2 regions of the Paucibacter sp. KCTC 42545 genome follow, and region 2 is predicted to be linked to the other one. Evidence: riboswitches for the same ligand, from Rfam matches in the RefSeq annotation. Region 2 holds a riboswitch; the other holds the start of a gene.
What was found. A riboswitch is a leader RNA that binds a small molecule or an ion and turns the genes downstream of it on or off. The one in region 2 is predicted to bind cyclic di-GMP.
Positions count from the first base shown of each region.

Region 1 (4,887 bases), 2.3 Mb from region 2:
CAACAACAACCAAGCCAATTACTTCGCTAGAAAACATTTCCCCCATCAAAGGCTGCAGTACGCCTCGATTCAGCAACTCCTCTTGAAAGGCTTTAATCAACAAACCAACAAAAGAGGCCCACCAATATTCTGAAACCGGATTGAATGGATTAATGAGATTCGGTGAAATTTCCGCAACATTTTTGCCACTACAGGCCACTGCAACAACAAGAATAGCACTCGAATATACAAAAGAAATTAACAACGTCTCAAGCCAAAAAGGTTTAAGCAAGTCCCCAATCGAGATACCCCTGTTGACTCTCGCGAGAACGACCGCCAAAATTGCAGCTTCAACCAGAAAGAAAATTGATAATAAAAAATTCTCAGTCAACCATTCACGCGAACCAACGAACCCAAAAAATAGATGCTTCAATAATGAACCAATAATTTGACAGGCGGCCGCCAAAACAATTAGCAGCAAGAAATTTTCAAAAAACGCTCTGGCTTTATTCATTTGATTTTTTAAAAGCCGGAATGCAATGCACTCCGGCCTTGTTCTAAAGCACTTCTAAAATTTACTTACGGGTTGTCACTGGAAAGCATTTGAAGAACCTTCTTGCCGCCGCAATAGAGGCCAGCGATCACTGCATTTGCCTGCGACCATCCGACAGAGTCAACCATGCACTGAGTAAATGGCGACACATACGGTGCTCGACCTTCTGGAGTACCAGCCCAACTATCTCCACCTGACGCCAAATTCAATTCTTCGTTTTGCAAAATACGCATATACACCCTTTTTTTTGAGGATTTATTTGCCAATTGAAATCCCTCAATTTCAACCAACAATCCAGCCACTTTGGCCAAATGCTTTTCGACATTTTCGTCAACTTCCAATGTCTCTCTCAAGAATTTTTAGCCAGCCCCAATAGCCAGCCACAAAACAACCAACGACTTTATGCCGGACCCCATTCAAAAGCCACAGCCTGCCTCAGCAGCGGTACCTTGATACTCAAAAACCCAAATATATCGAGGCAGAGATTGGGATTAAATTTATCGATCCCTAAGAAAAATTCAATTTAGTCTATTCGTTACTCAGAATCGACTGTCGCATACTTTTCCGGCACAGTACATCTGCCGCCAACCGCACCCTAGACTGGCCCGAGGAGATTGCAATCGTGACCCCAGTGGCCGCCAGAAAAACACATAAAAATTTTCAGCCGTCATTTACTCTGCATTAACTAAATCAGTAGAATTTTTTAATCAAAACTCCTTGATTCAATCAAAATATCTTCGGCTGTTTCGTTTTGGCGCTTTGAGAAAATCATTCGCTATGGCTGAACCTATTTCCACCTCCGAGATCTTTGAAAAGACTCGAAGCGGCAAATACGGGTTCGAACAACCATTCCCATATTGCCCGGCGGTCCTGCATGACATCAGCATCAAGCGCCATTCCCGCCTTCAACGCTTGCGTATTGCCATAGGTGGTGACGTCCTGCTTTTTTAACTTCACACTAATTCGGTATAGGGGTTCATTGGCCTGCGCAGCGGCGAGCAAGGCCTGTCCCTGCCCGACAGGTAAATCCTGAGCAGCAATAGGGGTCTGGCTGATGCTTTGCACTTCGCCCTCAGCCATGCCGAACTTCTGATAGGGGTAGGCCGCATAGCGCAGCCAGACAACCTGGCCGGGTTTGACGAAACCCGCTGTTCGGCTCGGCGCGTAGAGTTGCGCCTCCAAGGTTGAGGCGCCTTGCTGCGCACTTTCTGGTATCAAGTTCACAAGTGTCTGCCCAGCCTGCACCGGCTGACCCAGATGAATGGTGATGGCGCTCACCCGGCCTGCCTGGGGTGCGGTGAGCGTCAATCCGCCGCGAGCATCGTTTTCGGTGAATTCCTGGCTGAGGCTAGCCAGCCCACGATCAATTTGAGCCAGGCTGGTGCTGCTACTGGTTTCGTTGTTGAGCAGTTCTGCTTTTGCCGCTTGAATGTCGCGCTGCAGGGCTGCCAAGCTTCGCTCGGCGTTGCGCTCCCGCAGTTGCACGTCCAGCAGCTCTTCTTGCTTCTGCTGCAGTTGCACGGCCGAAACAAAGCTGTCTTTCTCTAATTCGACGTAGCGGGTCAGACTCTTGGCCGCCAAGCCAGCTCGCAAACGGTTGGTTTCCAACTCAGCCTGAGCCTGACGCTCTTCGGCGGCCAAGCTGCGCAGTCGATCATTGAGGGCTTGCTGTCGTTGACGTTGCTGCTGTTGCGTCAGCATCCGCTCGGTTTCTAGCGTTTGCCGGCGCTGAGCCAAGGCCTGGGCGTTGAGGATTGCTGCATCACCAAGCGATGTTGTGCGCTCGCTTCGCAACCGCATCACCGGCTGACCCGCTGCGACCAGATCGCCTTCCTTGACCAGCAACTCAGTCACAACCCCGACTTGTGGGGCGCTGACGGTCAGCATCCCGGCCGTCGGCATCAACAAGCCCGGCAGCTTGGCCTTGCGGGTAACTTCACCACAGATGGCAAAGGTAACCAAGGCCAACGCCATGCTCAGCGAGATACCGGTGACCCATGCAAAACTGGGTGGCCGGCCAATGCGAATACTGCCGAGCCATTGAGCTTGGCTGGCCTGCATCACTTCTTGCCTGAACAACGCTTGCGTCAAAGCCATGCTCTCTGAACCCTCAAAGGATTCGAAGGCGGGCCGACTAACGCTGAGCTTGATGACGACCTGAGGAACTCAGACCGGCAACCCCGCTATCTTGCGAAGGTCCCGTGTTTAAAACGGAACCCTCCAACACCGGAGGCTTTGCGTCGCCGGCTCGCGCCGGGTTTGCGATTCAGGCCCTCCCCATTTGGGTATGAGCCTTGTCCTGATCGCAAAGAAGCCGAAGCAACTTTGCTGGCACTCCATGACTTTGCTCATGAACTGCTGACCGTGTGACAAATCTAACGGCAAAATCACGAACTCGCACTCCCCCATCTTGCAGGGGTAGCAACCCACCGGACTCTGTGCTAGGACTATTTACGGTTCTGTCGCAATAACAGCCAGCTGGCGCGGGCACTTGCGGGGTCAAATGCATACTGGGGCCGATTGTTGAAGTAGCGATTCTTGGATTAGTTCAGGTGATGAGGCGCAGCAGTTTCCCGATCATGTTGCTGGTTCCTAGTTTTCGAATTCGATACCGTAGATGAATTGGTCGAGCCTGCAAGATCAAGCGGCTCTCAGCAGTGCGAACCTGGCTAGACTTCGGTCGCTTCCCTTGCTTTGGCCCGTCGTTCACTGAACTCCGTGTAGCGTTCGCTGCTGATGCCTCGCCCCTCAATCGGCCCAGGCCCATTGCGCCCCCAATTCTGTAGCCAGAGTGGCATGGCATTCAGCATCCGATAGTCGATGCGCAACGCTACCACTGCATGCAATGGCTGTTGACACTGCATACACAAACTTAGATCCTCCACCCCAGGTTTGCCTTTAGCGGGCTGGATCATGTCCTGCACTAATTCGATAGGCACTTGACAATGCGGGCATTGCTCCTCAAGTAAACATCGATGCCAAGGACAGAAGACTAGCTCTCGCATGCGAGCGTACATATGGATGCAAGGAACCCTCGCTGTCTGAAGGCAAAGCGGGCAGAAACGATACCTACCGCGTCGGTAGTAAGGGTTGGGCAGCGTATATCCGAACTCTTTCTTCTTCCTAGAAAAATCAAAATAGATGCGCCCTGCTTCAAGCCCTTGAACCTGGGGCGAGGTAGCCCTTACTTTTCGGAAAGCAAAGTAATAGAAGCTGTCGAAGTCTTGTCGGAATGAGAACCCCAAATAGGTCGCGAATTCCTTGGCCGTGCACCCTTGCATCGCTGCGGCACGGGTGAACCAGGAATTCGGCGCCTCGTGTGGCTGCGCAAAAGGGACGTTGGCGAGCGCCGCCAACCGAGCGTCGAAATGTCGAAGGATTGGAATGGTCCAGCGAAAAGGCATAGCAAGAATGGGTGTCGGTTCAACATGTTGTGGCCTCGAGAACGCACAAGAAACCTAGGTGAATAAATCGAGTTGATGGTGAAAGGCAGGGCGCCTGTTACGCCAGCGGGCAGGTAGACCCATGGCATTTCGAAGGTGCCCGGCGGCAGTCCGATCAAAGGGCGTCACGCCGCGAAGCTGCTGCTCAGCCAAACTGCTAGTGCATCGTTGGACCTCACTTCGAGAGCCCCACATGAACCCAGTTGGCTCGGCCATCCTACGAATCGCCGTCGCGAGCACCTCATGCATGGCCGCACTGGTCAGCCATGACTCAACACTATTGAGCACTCGGCCCCGCAGCGCTGGTTGCCCCCCTCCGAATGCCAACAGAACTCGATAAGCACCGTCGGCGCTCAGGCCTTGCAGCAGGCTCAAGCCACCAAGGTCCGTGGCGCAAATGCCGGCACCTGCGCCTACCGCATCAGCGCACATTGCGGACCATCGAACTACGGCCGAGTCTGCAGGCATCATCTCGGCTGCGATGTAGTGGCCACAACTGCAGATGTCCACGGCCGGTCGATCTGGCGAAATCCCTCGACCGCAATAGCCGCAGTGATCGAGCAGAATTGTCCCGTGCAGATGGCAGGCCGCGTATGCGTTCAAGTCCCATTCGGCCCGGGCAAATCCCTGTTCTGACAGACACAGAGTGCAGACCTGTTGATGCGTTCCTCGAAGAGTCCAGTCGTCGCGCCATGCCTGGCCGAAAAGTTCGATCTCGCGCCACCGATCTCGATCAAGCCAACGAGGCAACCGGTGCTCAAACCATGCCTGTGGAACGCCAGTCAGCTGGGAAAAGGCGGCAGCCCCCTCAAACGGAATGTGTCGCCGCCCATGAGCCATCGTCTCGCTTGGCCGAGTTTCGGGTGATGACTTGGTGCGCTTCATCGATCAACAAGAGCCTGATCTTGTGGC
Region 1 is NZ_CP013692.1:4,621,219-4,626,105, reverse strand. It holds gene AT984_RS19775 (CPBP family intramembrane glutamic endopeptidase) at 1-493, opposite strand, end outside; gene AT984_RS23100 (hypothetical protein) at 559-873, opposite strand; gene AT984_RS19770 (HlyD family secretion protein) at 1,301-2,629, opposite strand; cyclic di-GMP riboswitch class I at 2,703-2,806, opposite strand; gene AT984_RS19760 (TniQ family protein) at 3,202-3,936, opposite strand; gene AT984_RS24015 (TniQ family protein) at 3,991-4,815, opposite strand; gene AT984_RS19755 (ATP-binding protein) at 4,784-4,887, opposite strand, start outside.
Region 1: another riboswitch for cyclic di-GMP. It lies ahead of AT984_RS19770 (HlyD family secretion protein); the one in region 2 lies ahead of AT984_RS08020 (HlyD family efflux transporter periplasmic adaptor subunit).

Region 2 (4,887 bases):
AACGCTCTGCACCCGACGATGTGACCTGCAACCACTGCCGCAGATTCCAGTAATCGGCTGTCTACTTGACAGGGGAGCTTACGGTCAGCCGGATTGAGCTCAGCACGCAAGGCTCGCAGATTGCCGGCATCGTGCCGCACCAGGCAACGATTGAGCGCCGAACGCGAGACCTCGGCGTTGATGAATTCACGCGTGATGACGAGCAGATCATCCAGTGGCAGCAAGAGCATGCGGCGCAATGCAACAACGACAGCCTCTTCGCCGGCAGACAGGGTCGTGCAAAGCTTGTGGGGGCGGTGGCTCAGGTCGGCAGGCGCCTCACGGCCCTTCCATTTGCGAACTGTGGCCTTGGTGATGTTGTAGCGCCGAACCAGTTCGGCGATGGATTCTTGAGAAGCCCTGATCTCGGCACGAACCAGCGGCGTTGTGCGGGCTTGAGGGTGGATGCGGGTCAAAGGAAAGCCAGGTTGAAATTTGGATCGATCACGCCAAGCATGATGCTACGGGCTCGAAGCAGCGGCCAGCTTCGAGTGGGGACATGATCTCCTGGAATCCAACAGTTATGCAACGGTCTCAGATCATGGCGAGGCTGGCAAGGGCGCCTTCGCTGGAGTCTGATTGGAGGTGTAGCTTCATTTATGCAACTGTGCTCGAAGGCGGCGAATAATTGAGTAGGGACCTGTTACGGTTACAGTTTCACTATTTAAATATACATATACATCGCTCTCGTCCCACCTTAGAAAACTGGGCCCCTTTTGACAAAAAACCAGAGGCTCAACATCGCCGACATCAACATACCCAAGATATTTAACGTTTTCGAAAAATATATCCAAAGCGGCAGCGTCATCTCTATTAAATGAAAAAGTAGCTGGCAACGCGATCACAACAGAAACCAATGACCCAAGGCCGATCAGCATTACGAATACAACAGGAGATTCAATGTCAACCGAAATGTAGTCAAAAATTAGTTTTGAAAAAAAAATAGTTAGCGCCAAGCAAGCTGCCCAAGAAGTAAACTGCTTGAAAGATTGAAAAAGCAGAAGTCGTCGCCCAAGCGACAATCCCCAGGAAATATTTGAAATTGATCTCTTTGACATCAAACACTCCGGATTAAAATTCAACCGACGGCGCACGTGTGCGCCGTCAAGCTAATATATTACCTTACATAAACCTTGTAGACATAATACGAACCGGCGCCCACCATTCCTCCTATGATTGCACCGACTGGACCTGCGGCAGAGCCAAGAGTTGCGCCAAGGCGAGCCCCAGCCAGGTAGCTGCCAATTTGCGCTCCTCCGACAGTTACTCCTGCCGCAGTTACGGCGGACGCCAGATTCGCACCATTCACTTCATTCGTCTGCTCAAAAGTCAATACTTGCATACCAATTTCCAAGTTTCCAGGCAGATTCCGGGCGCCCGGTTCCCGCTTTAGGCACAGCGCCTAATATTACGAGTCCTATCGATTGTTTTGTTAAAAGCTAAATTCTTACCAATGCAGCCAACACCAGCTCCAACACCCACTCCCAAACCTTCCTGCGGTCCTGCATCACATCCGCATCCAACGCCATGCCAGCTTTCAGGGCTTGGGTATTGCCGCAGGTATTGATGGCCTGCTTCTTCAATTTCACGCTAATCCGATAGAGGGTTACCTGCGCCGCTGTGAGCAAAGCCTGTCCTTGACCTACCGGTTAATCTTGCGCGGCAATGGGCGTTTGGCTGATGCTTTGCACCTCGCCCTCAGCCATCCCGAACTTCTGATAGTGGTAGGCCGCATAGCGCAGCCAGACAACCTGGCCAGGTTTGACGAAACCCGCCGTTCGGCTCGGCGCATAAAGCTGAGCTTCCAACGCTGAGGCGCCTTGCTGCGCAATTTCTGGAATCAAGTTCGCGAGCGTCTGCCCGGCCTGCCTGGGGTGCGGTGAGCGTCAATCCGCCGCGAGCATCGTTTTCGGTGAATTCCTGGCTGAGGCTTGCCAGCCCACGATCAATTTGAGTCAGGCTGGTGCTGCTGCTGGTTTCGTTGTTGAGCAGTTCTGCTTTTGCCGCTTGAATGTCGCGCTGCAGGGCTGCCAAACTTCGCTCGGCGTTGCGTTCACGCAGTTGCACGTCCAGCAGTTCTTCCTGCTTCTGCTGCAGTTGCACGGCCGAGACAAAGCTGTCTTTCTCTAATTCGACGTAGCGGGTCAGACTCTTGGCCGCCAATCCGGCTCGCAAGCGATTGGTTTCCAACTCAGCCTTGGCTTGACGCTCTTCGGCGGCCAAGCTGCGCAGTCGATCATTGAGCGCTTGCTGCCGTTGACGTTGCTGCTGTTGCGTCAGCATCCGCTCGGTTTCTAGCGTTTGCCGGCGCTGAGCCAAGGCCTGGGCGTTGAGGATTGCCGCGTCACCCTGCGACGTTGTGCGATCGCTTCGCAGCCGTATCACTGGCTGACCCGCAGCGACCCAATCGCCTTCCTTGACCAGCAACTCAGTTACGACACCGACTTGTGGGGCGCTGACGGTCAGCATCCCGGCAGTGGGCATCAACAAGCCCGGTAGCTTGGCCTTGCGGGTGACTTCACCAAAGATGGCAAAGGTGACCAAGGCCAACGCCATGCTCAGCGAGATACCGGTGACCCATGCAAAACTGGGTGGCCGGCCAATGCGAATACTGCCGAGCCATTGAGCTTGGCTGGCCTGCATCACCTCTTGCCTGAACAACGCTTGCGTCAAAGCCATGCTCTCTGAACCCTCAAAGGATTCGAAGGCGGGCCGACTAACGCTGAGCTTGATGACGGCCTGAGGAACTCAGACCGGCAACCCCGCTATCTTGCGAAGGTCCCGTATTTAAAACGGAACCCTCCAACACCGGAGGCTTTGCGTCGCCGGCTCACGCCGGGTTTGCGATTCAGGCCCACCCTAAAAGGCATCGGCCTTGTTTTGATCCCAAAGCTGCCAATGCAACTTTGTTGGCAATCCATGACTTTGTTCATGAAGTGCTGATCCGGCGGCCAATCTAACTGTCGAGCTGAAAACTTGGTAGGCCCCACATCGAGGGGGTATCAGAATATGTCGCCATGTGGTATAGCAGCACTCAATCCAAGGAACGGTAACTCAGCGAGGTCGTAACTAGGCGGCGGCGACAGACTTGGGCCGGTCAGCAGCCCAGTTGCACAGCACTGATTGCCAAGTCGGGCCCATTCGCCAATGCAAGGAGCTTGAGAGTTGCAGTTGCGCCTCTTCAGTTTTGTTGCCACCCCGCTCGATGAGCCTCCGACGTCGCATCATGGCGGGCATCGTCCTCGGCATGGACATAGGTGTTTGTGGTCAAATGTTGGAGTGCCCAAGGTTGTCGCGCACGATCTTGAGGTCCACTTGATTGCTCAAGTTGGATCCTGCGGTATCCCGAACAGTCATTTCAGCGTGATGGCGGACAGTTTGGGCGCGCGCAAGCGCCTGGGTTGATGGTCGCTCAGCCTTGTCGAGCGCCAGAGTTGGAACATGAATCTCGTGGCCGTTAAGCATTCTCGTCGCATGCTGGGGGAACCATACGGGGCTTGAGCCAGGCGGGCAGCTTTTGAACGTCGATCATGACCACATCGTCTGCGACTTGCTCCAGATCCGCCAAGTAGGACAAGCCACTCTGGTGGTCCTCCAGTTCTAAGTCGATACCTGTCCAGCCAGGCTTGACCGAGTTCATGCGATCCTTGATGGCCGCCACGGGAACCCGACGATCCTCCGGAAGGACGTATTTCACCCGCGCGATAGAACTTCGGTCGGTGGCCGATATCGTTTGGAGCCCGTGGACGTCTCGGAGTTCCCAAAGCAGGAACATGCATTGACGCTCCTCGCGAGGCGTCATGCGTCCGCGCTCTATTGCATCACTCATTCTCTGGATGAGTTCGCAAAACCTGACCTGCTGCAGGCCAGAGAGAGGGGGGAGAGCTGAGCCATTGTTCATCGATGTGTGCAAGGTCCCATCAACGCTCTGCACCCGACGATGGATCAAGGCGTTCCGGATTTCCGCCGTAGCCTCGTACAGAGCTACCAATGCATCCCAGACGAGCTGTGAAATTTCCGTCATCTGGCCACCGAGATGAGTGCGAAGCGCCTTGATCTTTGCTGAAGCCTGAAACGGCACCTTTATCGTCGTAACCCTGCACAGGGCTAGCTCTACCGCCATGTCCAAAACCTTCCATGCTGCGATGAAAAACAGCGTCATGAGACGTCGACGCAGTAGGTTGGTCGCATGTGTGCAGCGGCCGTCGTGAAAATCGACTTCAAGGTGTATGCGAACACCATGCGCTGAGAATATGAAGGTCTCTGAAGACGCCACAAGCGACGCAACCGGCACCCCTTCGGCTAGAAGCTGCCGCTCTAGCTCAGTGCATTCGAGAAAATGAGATTTGGGCATAGCCAGTATTTTCTCGCTCCCCCTTCACCCCGAAGACTATGGCGCTGAGCAATTGCTGCCATTCTTTGGGCGACCATGATACGGCGCAGTTTAGTCAGTGCGCACGCCTCAGCGCCGCTGTAGGCCTGCCTGCAAACTCTGCATGCCCCGGGCCTGGGTGGACTGCCCCGGCTTCTGCGGAGGTCGGTTGGTGCGAGCCAGTCTGGCTTAGCCGGATTTGCGAGTTACCGATGGTAGTTCGCCTCGGCTTCAGTCGGCTGGACGGAGCCGGCCGCCGCCCCGGCGAACGCGGAAGCGTACCGCGCGTCGGCGCGTCAATGAGTTGATCACCCAGCAGATGCACCTAGCGCCCCCCCCCCGCCCACCTTGAAGGTCTTCCGAAATGCCGGCGGCTTGGCTGCTTCGACCCACAAGCGAAAGCTAAGCTTCATCGACGCGCTGTACGTCCACACCGAAGTTTTGGCGCGCCGCGTGGACTGGATGCCGTCGTCCTG
Region 2 is NZ_CP013692.1:1,796,392-1,801,278, reverse strand. It holds partial or broken gene AT984_RS22900 (IS481 family transposase) at 99-455, opposite strand; gene AT984_RS22895 (hypothetical protein) at 633-1,097, opposite strand; gene AT984_RS08025 (hypothetical protein) at 1,479-1,628, opposite strand; gene AT984_RS08020 (HlyD family efflux transporter periplasmic adaptor subunit) at 1,738-2,583, opposite strand; cyclic di-GMP riboswitch class I at 2,792-2,895, opposite strand; gene AT984_RS23940 (hypothetical protein) at 3,307-3,504, opposite strand; gene AT984_RS08015 (hypothetical protein) at 3,497-4,201, opposite strand.